3 regions of the Paenibacillus sp. FSL M8-0228 genome follow, and region 1 is predicted to be linked to each of the others. Evidence: a T-box and tRNA genes for the amino acid it is inferred to sense, from the RefSeq annotation. Region 1 holds a T-box; the other regions hold tRNA genes.
The links. The T-box of region 1 lies ahead of tyrS (tyrosine--tRNA ligase). A T-box ahead of a tRNA ligase gene usually reads a tRNA of that ligase, here a tRNA-Tyr.
Positions count from the first base shown of each region.

Region 2: it has a tRNA-Tyr gene. The T-box ahead of tyrS (tyrosine--tRNA ligase) is inferred to sense a tRNA for this amino acid. The anticodon was not compared.
Region 3: it has a tRNA-Tyr gene. The T-box ahead of tyrS (tyrosine--tRNA ligase) is inferred to sense a tRNA for this amino acid. The anticodon was not compared.

Region 1 is NZ_JBBOXA010000001.1:3,606,271-3,610,526, reverse strand. Features, by position in the region: gene MKY98_RS16080 (penicillin-binding protein 1A) at 1-1,286, opposite strand, end outside; T-box leader at 1,422-1,687, shown strand; gene tyrS (tyrosine--tRNA ligase) at 1,754-3,007, shown strand; gene MKY98_RS16070 (AraC family transcriptional regulator) at 3,209-4,078, shown strand; gene rpsD (30S ribosomal protein S4) at 4,157-4,256, opposite strand, start outside.
Region 2 is NZ_JBBOXA010000001.1:403,239-407,494, forward strand. Features, by position in the region: rRNA gene MKY98_RS01715 (23S ribosomal RNA) at 1-748, shown strand, start outside; rRNA gene rrf (5S ribosomal RNA) at 900-1,016, shown strand; tRNA gene MKY98_RS01725 (tRNA-Ile) at 1,053-1,129, shown strand; tRNA gene MKY98_RS01730 (tRNA-Ala) at 1,152-1,227, shown strand; tRNA gene MKY98_RS01735 (tRNA-Asn) at 1,232-1,307, shown strand; tRNA gene MKY98_RS01740 (tRNA-Met) at 1,343-1,416, shown strand; tRNA gene MKY98_RS01745 (tRNA-Ser) at 1,420-1,511, shown strand; tRNA gene MKY98_RS01750 (tRNA-Glu) at 1,544-1,615, shown strand; tRNA gene MKY98_RS01755 (tRNA-Val) at 1,622-1,697, shown strand; tRNA gene MKY98_RS01760 (tRNA-Met) at 1,728-1,801, shown strand; tRNA gene MKY98_RS01765 (tRNA-Asp) at 1,827-1,903, shown strand; tRNA gene MKY98_RS01770 (tRNA-Phe) at 1,970-2,042, shown strand; tRNA gene MKY98_RS01775 (tRNA-Thr) at 2,069-2,144, shown strand; tRNA gene MKY98_RS01780 (tRNA-Tyr) at 2,149-2,234, shown strand; tRNA gene MKY98_RS01785 (tRNA-His) at 2,254-2,326, shown strand; tRNA gene MKY98_RS01790 (tRNA-Gln) at 2,344-2,418, shown strand; tRNA gene MKY98_RS01795 (tRNA-Lys) at 2,423-2,498, shown strand; tRNA gene MKY98_RS01800 (tRNA-Leu) at 2,513-2,600, shown strand; tRNA gene MKY98_RS01805 (tRNA-Gly) at 2,607-2,681, shown strand; tRNA gene MKY98_RS01810 (tRNA-Cys) at 2,692-2,762, shown strand; tRNA gene MKY98_RS01815 (tRNA-Arg) at 2,789-2,865, shown strand; tRNA gene MKY98_RS01820 (tRNA-Pro) at 2,889-2,962, shown strand; tRNA gene MKY98_RS01825 (tRNA-Gly) at 2,972-3,042, shown strand; gene MKY98_RS01830 (PAS domain-containing sensor histidine kinase) at 3,245-4,256, opposite strand, start outside.
Region 3 is NZ_JBBOXA010000001.1:4,745,022-4,749,277, reverse strand. Features, by position in the region: rRNA gene MKY98_RS21570 (23S ribosomal RNA) at 1-1,481, shown strand, start outside; tRNA gene MKY98_RS21565 (tRNA-Asn) at 1,549-1,624, shown strand; tRNA gene MKY98_RS21560 (tRNA-Ser) at 1,628-1,719, shown strand; tRNA gene MKY98_RS21555 (tRNA-Glu) at 1,737-1,808, shown strand; tRNA gene MKY98_RS21550 (tRNA-Val) at 1,877-1,952, shown strand; tRNA gene MKY98_RS21545 (tRNA-Met) at 1,979-2,055, shown strand; tRNA gene MKY98_RS21540 (tRNA-Asp) at 2,071-2,147, shown strand; tRNA gene MKY98_RS21535 (tRNA-Phe) at 2,185-2,257, shown strand; tRNA gene MKY98_RS21530 (tRNA-Thr) at 2,280-2,355, shown strand; tRNA gene MKY98_RS21525 (tRNA-Tyr) at 2,361-2,446, shown strand; tRNA gene MKY98_RS21520 (tRNA-Trp) at 2,454-2,527, shown strand; tRNA gene MKY98_RS21515 (tRNA-His) at 2,545-2,617, shown strand; tRNA gene MKY98_RS21510 (tRNA-Gln) at 2,628-2,702, shown strand; tRNA gene MKY98_RS21505 (tRNA-Gly) at 2,710-2,781, shown strand; tRNA gene MKY98_RS21500 (tRNA-Cys) at 2,794-2,868, shown strand; tRNA gene MKY98_RS21495 (tRNA-Leu) at 2,880-2,958, shown strand; gene MKY98_RS21490 (hypothetical protein) at 3,004-3,132, opposite strand; gene MKY98_RS21485 (hypothetical protein) at 3,820-4,035, opposite strand; gene MKY98_RS21480 (MarR family transcriptional regulator) at 4,254-4,256, shown strand, end outside.

The sequences.
Region 1 (4,256 bases):
GGCTGACGAACCATCTGGGTGGCATAATTCATCTGCTCCTTTTGGAAGTCCCGACCTTCCATCATTCCAAGAATGGCGCCTGTTTTATGCTGAATCAGAATAGCCGCTGCTTGTTCGTCACCCTTGGTTTTACTAGTGGCAGAGAAGTTATTCTTATTTTCTGCAATTTGACGCATAGATTTGTATACGCTCTTATCAATGGTGGTGTACACCATATAACCGCCTGTGCGAAGCTGCTGTTCAGCTTCTTTGAGCAAATCATTATCGTCCTTGGTTTTGGCATCTGCACTGGCATTAGCTGCTTGACCCGGATTGGTGACAGACATGAGTGCCTGCGCAGCTTGTCGTTCTGTTTCTATCATAAGATATGGATAGGTGTTATAAGCCTTAACAGTACGTGGTGCGAGAGATTTTTTGATATCAAAAGCCATCGCTTCATCATACTGTGCTTTATTGATTTTGTTCTCCTCCAGCATTCGACTGAGCACCAGGTGCTGGCGGTTGATGGCTCTTTTAAAGCCAGCTTCATTAAACTCACCCTTACCGTTGTAAGCAGAATAGGAAGAAGGAAGCTGTGGCAAACCTGCCAGATAGGCAGCCTGGGCTATATTAAGCTCGTTCAGATCATTCTCATTAAAGATACCTTTGGCCGCTGCTTTAATGCCAAAGACGTTGTAACCGCTTGAACCGTTACCAAAAGGTACTTTATTAAGATAGGCCGTAATAATTTGTTGCTTGCTTAGGAAGCGCTCAAGGCGCAGAGACAGCAAAATTTCTTTGACCTTGCGATCATCCGTGCGATCGAGATTTAAAAAGACACGACGCGCAAGCTGCTGGGTGAGGGTACTACCCCCGGTTTGTACGGATTCATGCAGCGCCTTTTGCTTCACAGCACGCAGTGTTCCCGATAGATCGACACCTTTATGCTCGTAAAAATGATTATCTTCAATGGCAATGACTGCGTCAATGACGAGTTGTGGAATCTCCTTAAACGTGACAGGTCTTCGATCTTCTTCTGTCCGGAGTTGTCCGATGGGAGAGCCATCATTGAAATAAGCGAAGCCTGTAATTGCATTCTTATCTACTTCCTGTAGGATCATGGATCTGGAACGCACGGGTTCGCTTTTTACAATAGAAGCAACATAGCCGGCGGCCGCCCCTCCTGCAAATAGTGCCCCCATAAAACCGATGATGACGACCCACTTTATGACACGGCCGAGCCTTCGCATGGTTGTCCGCAAGCGGGAAGGCTTTGGCTCTGATACATTGTTTTTTTCTTCAACCATTAAGTCTTCCTCCTTTATAACAGCCATTATTATAGCATAAAATTACAAAATGAACCCATATGCTAAAAAGCCTGTCTTTTGGTGTCGTTGACTACATAAAAGCAGTGTGTTATAAATAGGTCAAAGTAAATATCGTGAAAAGCAGAGAAAGACTTCAGTAGAAGGCGGATTCACGTTGTACAGAGAGCCGATGGGTGGTGTGAATCGGTAGCGTCCCTCCTTTGAATTACCGTCTGGAGCTGTCTGGATGAATGGAAAGCTTTTGCAGGTTTGCGAAGCACCATAGTAATCCAGTACCGGGTGTAGGCCCGTTATAGGAATGAAGTGAAAGAAATGTCTGTCTTTGACATGCGTTTCTTTAATTAGGGTGGTAACGCGAGTAGCTCCTTCTCGTCCCTTGGGATGAAAGGGGCTTTTTGGTTTGTCTAATATGTAATATTTTGGATGAAAAATAGGGGGTATACAGGATGAAGTGGGAAGAATTGAAGCCGGAGCAACAGGTAGAGGTAGAACGACAGCTAGAGGTGATACAGCGGGGTGTAGCGGAAATTGTACCGGAGGATGAGCTGAAGCGTAAGGTGATCAAATCGGTCGTTAGCGGCGAGCCGCTCAAAATTAAGCTGGGCCTTGATCCATCTGCTCCCGACATTCACATCGGACATACGGTTGTTATGCACAAACTGCGCCAGTTCCAGGAATTAGGCCATCAAGTACAACTGATTATCGGAGATTTTACAGGCAGAATTGGTGATCCGACAGGTAAATCGGAGACTCGTAAGCAACTGACTGAGGAAGATGTACAGCGCAATGCCCAAACATACAAGGAACAAATTTTTAAAATTCTCGATCCTGAAAAAACAAAGGTATTTTACAATTCCGAATGGTTAGGGCCAATGTCTTTTGCTGATGTAGTAACCCTGTCGGCCAAAGTAACGGTTGCCCGTATGTTGGAACGGGATGATTTTACAAAAAGGTACCAAAACGGATTGCCGATCAGCATCCATGAGTTCTTTTACCCGCTGATGCAGGGCATGGATTCCGTGGCTCTCCAAAGCGATATTGAATTAGGGGGAACGGATCAGAAGTTTAATCTTCTGATGGGTAGAACCCTGCAAAAAGAATACGGAGTTGAGCCACAGGCTACTATTACTTTACCATTGCTTGAAGGGCTGGATGGAGTTCAGAAGATGAGTAAAAGCTTGGGGAACTACATTGGTGTTGATGAGGAGCCGAACGAAATATACGGAAAATCCATGTCCGTTCCTGATGAGCTGATGCTGAAATATTTTGAGCTTGCAACGGATATCAACAACGAGGAGTTGGCAGAGCTGGCGAAAGGTGTTAAGGACGGCTCAGTGCATCCACGTGATGCCAAAATGAAGCTGGCTGGAACGTTAGTGCGCATGTACCATGGTGAAGAAGCAGAGGAAGCAGCGAAGCAGCATTTTGTGACCGTATTCCAGCAGCGCGCGCTGCCTGACGATATTGAAGAGTTCACCTTGACGGCTGATCAGTTAGAAGAAGGTGGCATTCGTGTGATCCAGTTGCTGACTCATCTGGGCTTTGCAGCATCTAACGGTGAAGCCAAGCGCAGTATTCAGCAGGGTTCGGTCAAAATTAACGAAGAGAAATGGACCGATGTGAACGAAGCATACACGCCGAAGGAAGGCGACATTGTGCAGGTAGGTAAACGGAAATTTGCTAAAATCAAGCTTGGATAATGAAAATATATTCAAAAGCAGCGCTGAGATTGTCTCGATCTCAGCGTTGCTTTTTTATTTCTGCCAAGTGAAAAGTCATGGTAAACTTAGCACAAATAATCAAACATGTAGGTGAAGAGTTATACATAATGAAAACGTGGGTTGCACAATTTGGGTGTAGGATCGATAATCAGAACAATTACGAGTGTGGGGAAGGATTATATGGACTATTTTAAACGAATTCAGTGTGCGATTGAGTTTATTGAATTGAATCTCCGGGAGGATCTAAAAATTGCCGATATTGCTTCACAGGCATGCTTTTCAGCTTTTCATTTCCAGCGGGTTTTTCAGGCCATTTCGGGTTTTACGGTTCAACAGTATATAAGAAGGAGAAGATTGTCCGAGGCGGCTGAACAGCTAAAACAATCCAATCAAAAAGTGTTGGACATTGCTATTGAGTTTCAGTACAACTCGCAAGAAGCCTTTACCCGCGCTTTTGAAAAGAATTTTGGGATCACCCCTGGGAAATATCGTAACAGTGATATTGAGCTTCCTGGACAAAGCAAAATTAATTTTCTGGATTATCAAAAAAATACGAAGGGGGATTTGGATGTGAACAAGCCAGTGATATTGCAGCTCGAAACGACCAAAATTATAGGGTATGAATATAAAACAAATCTGAATAATGAGCAGCACTATAAAGAAATTCCAGGATTTTATGGGCACTTTGGAGCCAATGAATATTTTATGTGTATCCCGAACAAGATCGCACCGGGAATGTCATATGGGGTTGCCTGTCGATTTGAAGACAATGGTGCATTTTCATTTGTGGTGGGCGAGGCAGTTGAAAAAGAGTCAAATGAACTGGCAGAGGGTTTCATATATATGGAGATTCCAGCAGGGAAGTATGCTGAGTTTGACGCTTCGGGTTCAGATGGACGGGTTCAGAATATACGAGACTTTATCTATGGCACATGGCTTCCTAATTCTAATTTTGAACGGAGGGAGGGACCAGATTTTGAAATTACGGACGTGATGAATTCCTCCTATCCAGATCATTTGAGCATGAAAGTATACATCCCCATTGAATAAAACTCTCAGGCTCGATCATAAGGAATATAAAAAAAGCACCCGAATAAATTCGGGTGCTTTTTGGTGCTAATGCAGGGATTAGCGGTTGTAGAATTCGACGATTTGTTTTTCATCGATATCTTGGGACAATTCGCCACGCTCAGGCAAACGAATGAATTTACCTTCCAGAGCTGCGTCA
Region 2 (4,256 bases), 3.2 Mb from region 1:
GCCAGCTTGAAGGGAGGCATCCTTGGGATACCACCCTGATCGTATCTAGGTTCTAACTTGGTACCGTAAACCGGTGCGAGGACAGTGTCAGGTGGGCAGTTTGACTGGGGCGGTCGCCTCCTAAAGAGTAACGGAGGCGCCCCAAGGTTCCCTCAGAATGGTTGGAAATCATTCGAAGAGTGCAAAGGCAGAAGGGAGCTTGACTGCGAGACCTACAAGTCGAGCAGGGACGAAAGTCGGGCTTAGTGATCCGGTGGTACCGCATGGAAGGGCCATCGCTCAACGGATAAAAGCTACCCTGGGGATAACAGGCTTATCTCCCCCAAGAGTCCACATCGACGGGGAGGTTTGGCACCTCGATGTCGGCTCATCGCATCCTGGGGCTGAAGTAGGTCCCAAGGGTTGGGCTGTTCGCCCATTAAAGCGGTACGCGAGCTGGGTTCAGAACGTCGTGAGACAGTTCGGTCCCTATCTGTCGTGGGCGTAGGAAATTTGAGAGGAGCTGTCCTTAGTACGAGAGGACCGGGATGGACGTACCGCTGGTGTACCAGTTGTTCCGCCAGGAGCACCGCTGGGTAGCTATGTACGGAAGGGATAAGCGCTGAAAGCATCTAAGCGTGAAGCCCCCCTCAAGATGAGATTTCCCAGTATGTAAGACCCCTTGAAGACGACGAGGTAGATAGGTTGGGGGTGGAAGTGCAGTAATGCATGGAGCTGACCAATACTAATCGGTCGAGGGCTTATCCTAAAGATAAAGCGCAATGAGTTTCGGATCCAGTTTTCAGGGTGTAACCTTGAAGGTATGTACAAGTGACATACGACAAGCGCATGGCTATTCATTCACACAATAAGTGATGAACCGAATAACCTTACGGAAGAATTTGCGTAGCAAATTCATGTTTGGTGGCGATAGCGGAGGGGTTCCACACGTACCCATCCCGAACACGACCGTTAAGCCCTCCAGCGCCGATGGTACTTGGACCGCAGGGTCCTGGGAGAGTAGGACGTCGCCAAGCGATATCCTTTAGAGGATGATAAATTTTTACATGTTAGGGCCTTTAGCTCAGCTGGTTAGAGCGCACCCCTGATAAGGGTGAGGTCGGTGGTTCGAGTCCACTAAGGCCCACCACTTCTAGAATAACAAAAAGATTGGGGCCATAGCTCAGCTGGGAGAGCGCCTGCCTTGCACGCAGGAGGTCAGCGGTTCGATCCCGCTTGGCTCCACCAATATTCCCTGATAGCTCAGTTGGTAGAGCACTCGACTGTTAATCGAGTTGTCACAGGTTCGAGTCCTGTTCGGGGAGCCATATTTTGAATATTTCTGACTTTTATATATTAAGGTGGCGGCGTAGCTCAGCTGGCTAGAGCGTACGGTTCATACCCGTGAGGTCGGGGGTTCGATCCCCTCTGCCGCTACTCGGAGAGATACCCAAGTGGCTATAAGGGGACCCTCTGCTAAGGGGTTAGACTGCGAAAGTGGTGCGAGGGTTCGAATCCCTCTCTCTCCGCCATAAATTTATTGAGACCAGAACTTATTTTGCAAGGCCCGTTGGTCAAGGGGTTAAGACACCTCCCTTTCACGGAGGTAACAGGGGTTCGAATCCCCTACGGGTCATAATATGGAGGCTTAGCTCAGCTGGGAGAGCATCTGCCTTACAAGCAGAGGGTCGGGGGTTCGATCCCCTCAGCCTCCACCATAAGAAAAATTGAGAAATGCTTTTTAATGTCGCGGGGTGGAGCAGTTCGGTAGCTCGTCGGGCTCATAACCCGAAGGTCGTAGGTTCAAATCCTGCCCCCGCAATTAATTTCCTATTGGAAATGCCTCTGGAACTGTGGTGTAGAGGCCTAACATGCCTGCCTGTCACGCAGGAGATCGCGGGTTCGAATCCCGTCAGTTCCGCCATTTTAGCTTCATATATAATTGGCATATATAGTGCGGATTATATGATGTAGTAATAAAATTTAATATGGCTCGGTAGCTCAGTCGGTAGAGCAGAGGACTGAAAATCCTCGTGTCGGCGGTTCGATTCCGTCCCGAGCCACCTTTCAAGTGGGAAATGAGTAATGTGCCGGTGTAGCTCAACTGGTAGAGCAACTGACTTGTAATCAGTAGGTTGGGGGTTCAAGTCCTCTCGCCGGCACCATTTTGGAGGATTAGCGAAGTGGCCAAACGCATCAGACTGTAAATCTGCTCCCTTACGGGTTCGGTGGTTCGAATCCATCATCCTCCACCAGTCTTTTCATAATCATATGGCGGTCGTGGCGAAGTGGTTAACGCACCGGACTGTGACTCCGGCATTCGTGGGTTCAAGCCCCATCGGCCGCCCTTTATTCTTAATTTATTGGGGATTAGCCAAGCGGTAAGGCAACGGACTTTGACTCCGTCATGCATAGGTTCAAATCCTATATCCCCAGCCATTAAGAGCCATTAGCTCAGTTGGTAGAGCACCTGACTTTTAATCAGGGTGTCGAAGGTTCGAGTCCTTCATGGCTCACCATTTATAATTATTTTGCGGTCGTGGCGGAATTGGCAGACGCGCACGGTTCAGGTCCGTGTGGGCTAACCCCCCGTGGAGGTTCGAGTCCTCTCGACCGCACCATATTTTGCGGACGTGGCTCAGCGGTAGAGCATCGCCTTGCCAAGGCGAGGGTCGCGGGTTCGATTCCCGTCGTCCGCTCCATTATCCATACGGCGCCATAGCCAAGTGGTAAGGCAAAGCTCTGCAAAAGCTTCATCCCCAGTTCAAATCTGGGTGGCGCCTTGACTACTCATTATGGAATTTAATATGCGCCCTTAGCTCAGCTGGATAGAGCGTTTGACTACGAATCAAAAGGCCGGGAGTTCGAATCTCTCAGGGCGCGCCATTTCTTAAAAAAATGTATAATGTCGGGATGTAGCTCAGCTTGGTAGAGCACCTGGTTTGGGACCAGGGGGTCGCATGTTCAAATCGTGTCATCCCGATACTGTTTTGCGGGTGTAGTTCAATGGTAGAACTCCAGCCTTCCAAGCTGGTAGCGTGGGTTCGATTCCCATCACCCGCTTTTTGCTATAGCGGATTCTTGTTGCCTCAGTGGTGACACCTTATAAATAAAGAGAGCCTGTCTGGGGACAGAGCTCTCTCTTTTTTTGTATTTATCCTCATGTAATCCACAATGTGTTGATTATCCATAATCTTCGGTATCGGTGTATATCGTTCTGATCATGCAACTGGTATACACCGATAACCGATCTAGTGGACAGTTTTTACACGGGAATGGTCAGCTGGATGGAGGTTCCCTCGTCTGGAGCAGAGGTTATGCTCATAAATCCCCCTACCCCTCTAGCTCGTTCTTCCATACTGAACAATCCAACTCCCTCTCCTTGGGACTTTCCAGAGAATCCAATGCCTTTATCCCGAATGGTCACTTGTATCATTTCATTTTGATCCTCAACGTCGACATATGCCTCTGCTACATCTGCGTATTTGGCTACATTCGTTAATGCCTCTTGTACAATCCGATAAATTGCAATTTCCTTGCGAATATCAACCCGTTTACGTAGATTGCATTGAAAATGCACCTCAATCCCGTAATGAGAACAGAAGTTTTCAATATAGGTTCTTATGGCTGGGACGACACCCAGATCATCCAGAACTGAGGGACGAAGTTCCCACGCTAGACCACGAACATCTTTGATGATGTCGGTCACCTGCGAACGGAGATTCTCCAGAGTAGCACTAGGTTGTTCGGCAAGTTGGCTATCCAATTGGATAATAAGTGAAAATAAGCTTTGCCCTATCCCATCATGCAGCTCTCTTGAAAAGCGTTTACGTTCTTCTTCCTGTATTTGCATGACTTGTGTCATCATAGACTGAAGTTCAGCTTCTACTCTCTTCAGTTTAGTGACCTCATTGCGGATCGCTAAGTACTGATAGGGTTTACCTTCCTCGTCCATAAACGGAACGATCGTAGTATTCACCCAGTAGTAGCTGTTATCTTTAGCACGATTACGTATTTCTCCTTGCCATACCTCACCTGAACGGATCGTAGTCCACAGGTTTTTCATGAAGGCGGGGGTATGATAGCCTGAATTAATGAGACGATGATCCTGACCGATCAGCTCTTCACGACTGTATTGCGAAATCTCACAGAACTTGTCGTTTACGTACTGAATAATACCTCGATGATCGGTCAAAGCAACGATGGAAGACGTATCTAGAGCAAATTTCAGATTGGATAATTGGTGGAGTGAGTTACGCAGCGCATGAAGAAAAGGG
Region 3 (4,256 bases), 1.1 Mb from region 1:
CACCGTAATCCGTTATGAGCGATGGGGTGACGCAGTAGGGTAGTGACGCGGACGGATGGATGTCCGTCTAAGCAGTGAGGCTGGTGTGTAGGCAAATCCGCACATCGTTAAGGCTGGGCTGTGATGGGGAGCGAAAATTGTAGTAGCGAAGGTCATGATCTCAGACTGCCAAGAAAAGCCTCTAGCCAGGAGAAGGTGCCCGTACCGCAAACCGACACAGGTAGGCGAGAAGAGAATTCTAAGGCGCGCGGAAGAACTCTCGTTAAGGAACTCGGCAAAATGACCCCGTAACTTCGGGAGAAGGGGTGCCTCGGTAGGGTGAATAGCCCGAGGGGGCCGCAGTGAAAAGGCCCAAGCGACTGTTTAGCAAAAACACAGGTCTGTGCGAAGCCGCAAGGCGAAGTATACGGGCTGACGCCTGCCCGGTGCTGGAAGGTTAAGGGGAGTGGTAAGCTCGCAAGAGCGAAGCTATGAACCGAAGCCCCAGTAAACGGCGGCCGTAACTATAACGGTCCTAAGGTAGCGAAATTCCTTGTCAGGTAAATTCTGACCCGCACGAATGGCGTAACGACTTGGGCGCTGTCTCAACGAGAGATCCGGTGAAATTTTAATACCTGTGAAGATGCAGGTTACCCGCGACAAGACGGAAAGACCCCATGGAGCTTTACTGCAGCTTGATATTGAATTTGGGTACGATCTGTACAGGATAGGTGGGAGCCGTTGAGCCTTGAGCGCCAGCTTGAGGGGAGGCATCCTTGGGATACCACCCTGATCGTATCTAGGTTCTAACTTGGTACCGTAATCCGGTGCGAGGACAGTGTCAGGTGGGCAGTTTGACTGGGGCGGTCGCCTCCTAAAGAGTAACGGAGGCGCCCCAAGGTTCCCTCAGAATGGTTGGAAATCATTCGAAGAGTGCAAAGGCAGAAGGGAGCTTGACTGCGAGACCTACAAGTCGAGCAGGGACGAAAGTCGGGCTTAGTGATCCGGTGGTACCGCATGGAAGGGCCATCGCTCAACGGATAAAAGCTACCCTGGGGATAACAGGCTTATCTCCCCCAAGAGTCCACATCGACGGGGAGGTTTGGCACCTCGATGTCGGCTCATCGCATCCTGGGGCTGAAGTAGGTCCCAAGGGTTGGGCTGTTCGCCCATTAAAGCGGTACGCGAGCTGGGTTCAGAACGTCGTGAGACAGTTCGGTCCCTATCTGTCGTGGGCGTAGGAAATTTGAGAGGAGCTGTCCTTAGTACGAGAGGACCGGGATGGACGTACCGCTGGTGTACCAGTTGTTCCGCCAGGAGCACCGCTGGGTAGCTATGTACGGAAGGGATAAGCGCTGAAAGCATCTAAGCGTGAAGCCCCCCTCAAGATGAGATTTCCCAGTATGTAAGACCCCTTGAAGACGACGAGGTAGATAGGTTGGGGGTGGAAGTGCAGTAATGCATGGAGCTGACCAATACTAATCGGTCGAGGGCTTATCCTAAAAATAAAACGCAAATGAGTTTCGGATCCAGTTTTCAGGGTGTAACCTTGAAACAAATGCTTAATATTCCCTGATAGCTCAGTTGGTAGAGCACTCGACTGTTAATCGAGTTGTCACAGGTTCGAGTCCTGTTCGGGGAGCCATATGGAGAGGTGTCCGAGTTGGCCGAAGGAGCACGATTGGAAATCGTGTAGGCGCCAAAAGCGTCTCGAGGGTTCGAATCCCTCTCTCTCCGCCATAATTATTTTATTGTATGGCCCGTTGGTCAAGGGGTTAAGACACCTCCCTTTCACGGAGGTAACAGGGGTTCGAATCCCCTACGGGTCATAAAAATATCATAAAAAAACTTGCAATAAAAAGTTTATTATGGTATAATATGAAAAGTGTTTCGGTGTGGAGGCTTAGCTCAGCTGGGAGAGCATCTGCCTTACAAGCAGAGGGTCGGGGGTTCGAGCCCCTCAGCCTCCACCATTTGAAAATTTTATATTTATTATTGTCGCGGGGTGGAGCAGTTCGGTAGCTCGTCGGGCTCATAACCCGAAGGTCGCAGGTTCAAATCCTGCCCCCGCAACCAATTAAAAATTATTATGGAACTGTGGTGTAGAGGCCTAACATGCCTGCCTGTCACGCAGGAGATCGCGGGTTCGAATCCCGTCAGTTCCGCCATTAGTATTATAACGTGTAATGAAGAGCCTTATTCTAAGGCTCGGTAGCTCAGTCGGTAGAGCAGAGGACTGAAAATCCTCGTGTCGGCGGTTCGATTCCGTCCCGAGCCACTTTTAATTGAATATTTTATGTGCCGGTGTAGCTCAACTGGTAGAGCAACTGACTTGTAATCAGTAGGTTGGGGGTTCAAGTCCTCTCGCCGGCACCATTTTTGGAGGATTAGCGAAGTGGCCAAACGCATCAGACTGTAAATCTGCTCCCTTACGGGTTCGGTGGTTCGAATCCATCATCCTCCACCAGTTTTATAGGGGCATAGTTTAAAGGTAGAACAACGGTCTCCAAAACCGTTGGTGTGGGTTCAATTCCTGCTGCCCCTGCCAATTATTCATTACTTGCGGCGGTCGTGGCGAAGTGGTTAACGCACCGGACTGTGACTCCGGCATTCGTGGGTTCAAGCCCCATCGGCCGCCCTTTACTTATTGGGGATTAGCCAAGCGGTAAGGCAACGGACTTTGACTCCGTCATGCATAGGTTCAAATCCTATATCCCCAGCCATCTTTATGCGGACGTGGCTCAGCGGTAGAGCATCGCCTTGCCAAGGCGAGGGTCGCGGGTTCGATTCCCGTCGTCCGCTTTGTTATACTCTGGCGCCATAGCCAAGTGGTAAGGCAAAGCTCTGCAAAAGCTTTATTCCCCAGTTCAAATCTGGGTGGCGCCTCCATAATTGAATACGCCGGCGTGGCGGAATGGCAGACGCGCTCGACTCAAAATCGAGTGGGAAACCGTGGAGGTTCGAGTCCTCTCGCCGGTATTAACTAAAAGAGTTCATTAGAGACATTCTCTAGTGAGCTTTTTTTTATTTGAGCTTTAGTACCCCACTCATTGCTTGAGTTGAAGACACCTTTGAGTTGTATTCCAGATGCGAATAAATATTTGCCGTTGTTGCATAATCGCTGTGGCCTAACCATTCCTGAACTTCTTTCATGCTTACCCCTAATACATCTACATAAATATACATAAATATACTCCAGGTATTCAAGACAATAAGAATTGTCAGAAGATAAGCGATAGGATTCCTGTTATTCCTTCATACGAATCAGAAGCTCATAGAACGTGTCCACCAGTGGCAGATTACCGGATAGAGTAGCCGCTTTTACTCTTACAGCATATCTTCGTTTTCAACCGCGAGTGCTTGTCCTTCCATATGATAATTCTTCCTGGCTTCCTGAAGCAAGATTTCGGCTCTTTTCTTGGTTCCTTTTATTTAAGCTCCGTAGGGATCCATTTCGGTTATCGTTTACCATTCTCATCTTTACAGTTAGGCGGATGTCCCGTTACGCTTTCTCCTCTTCCAACAACTCCAGAGGGTGAACCCGATCCTTTTTCAAATACCGGTTGAGCTTCGGAATGGATTTGCTACAAAAGTGGTAGCTGAATCCGCCGATGGATTGCTTTAGCGCCCAGAAGGTACATTTGTTTTTGAACCGGGCGGTATAAAGTTCGATGATCTAGGTCGCCTCCAGTGTTAGATCGGTGCTGGCTAGAATGGAGCATCGCCTGTTCGGATTCACCAGCAATAACCACAGTTTTTGGTTACTCTTTGGCCCCATAACATATCCACCACAGGTAACTGACGGATTATTCATTGCCATACATGCTCACGATAGCGTACTCAAACGCGGCGATACGGCTTTAAAACAGCTCGGCCAAGCACCACCTTCGTCCTCTTTTTACGGTAGCGACCCCAGTCTGTGGCAGGTGTACCATGACGTTCATAGGCAACGGTATTGGACTTGGCTTCGGTTACCAGATCCATCCGGATGCTGCCGAATTGGTTCCATTGTTCAACCCCCGCAAAGCAGGATTGATCAGCGGTATTCAAAACCATTTCCGGGACGTGCCCTAGTCAAAACACAGCATGAGGCCTATGACAATGACAACAAACCCATGAAAAGCGCCTCCAAAATTGCGCCACATTTAACACAATTGATATTGATTATCAATATCAATTGTGTTAATATAATTTTGTTTACTAGTGAACAAAAAAATCTAATGGGGACACTGAACTTGGTCTGCAACTACTACAAGAGAGGGGAGATTGGGAAATTG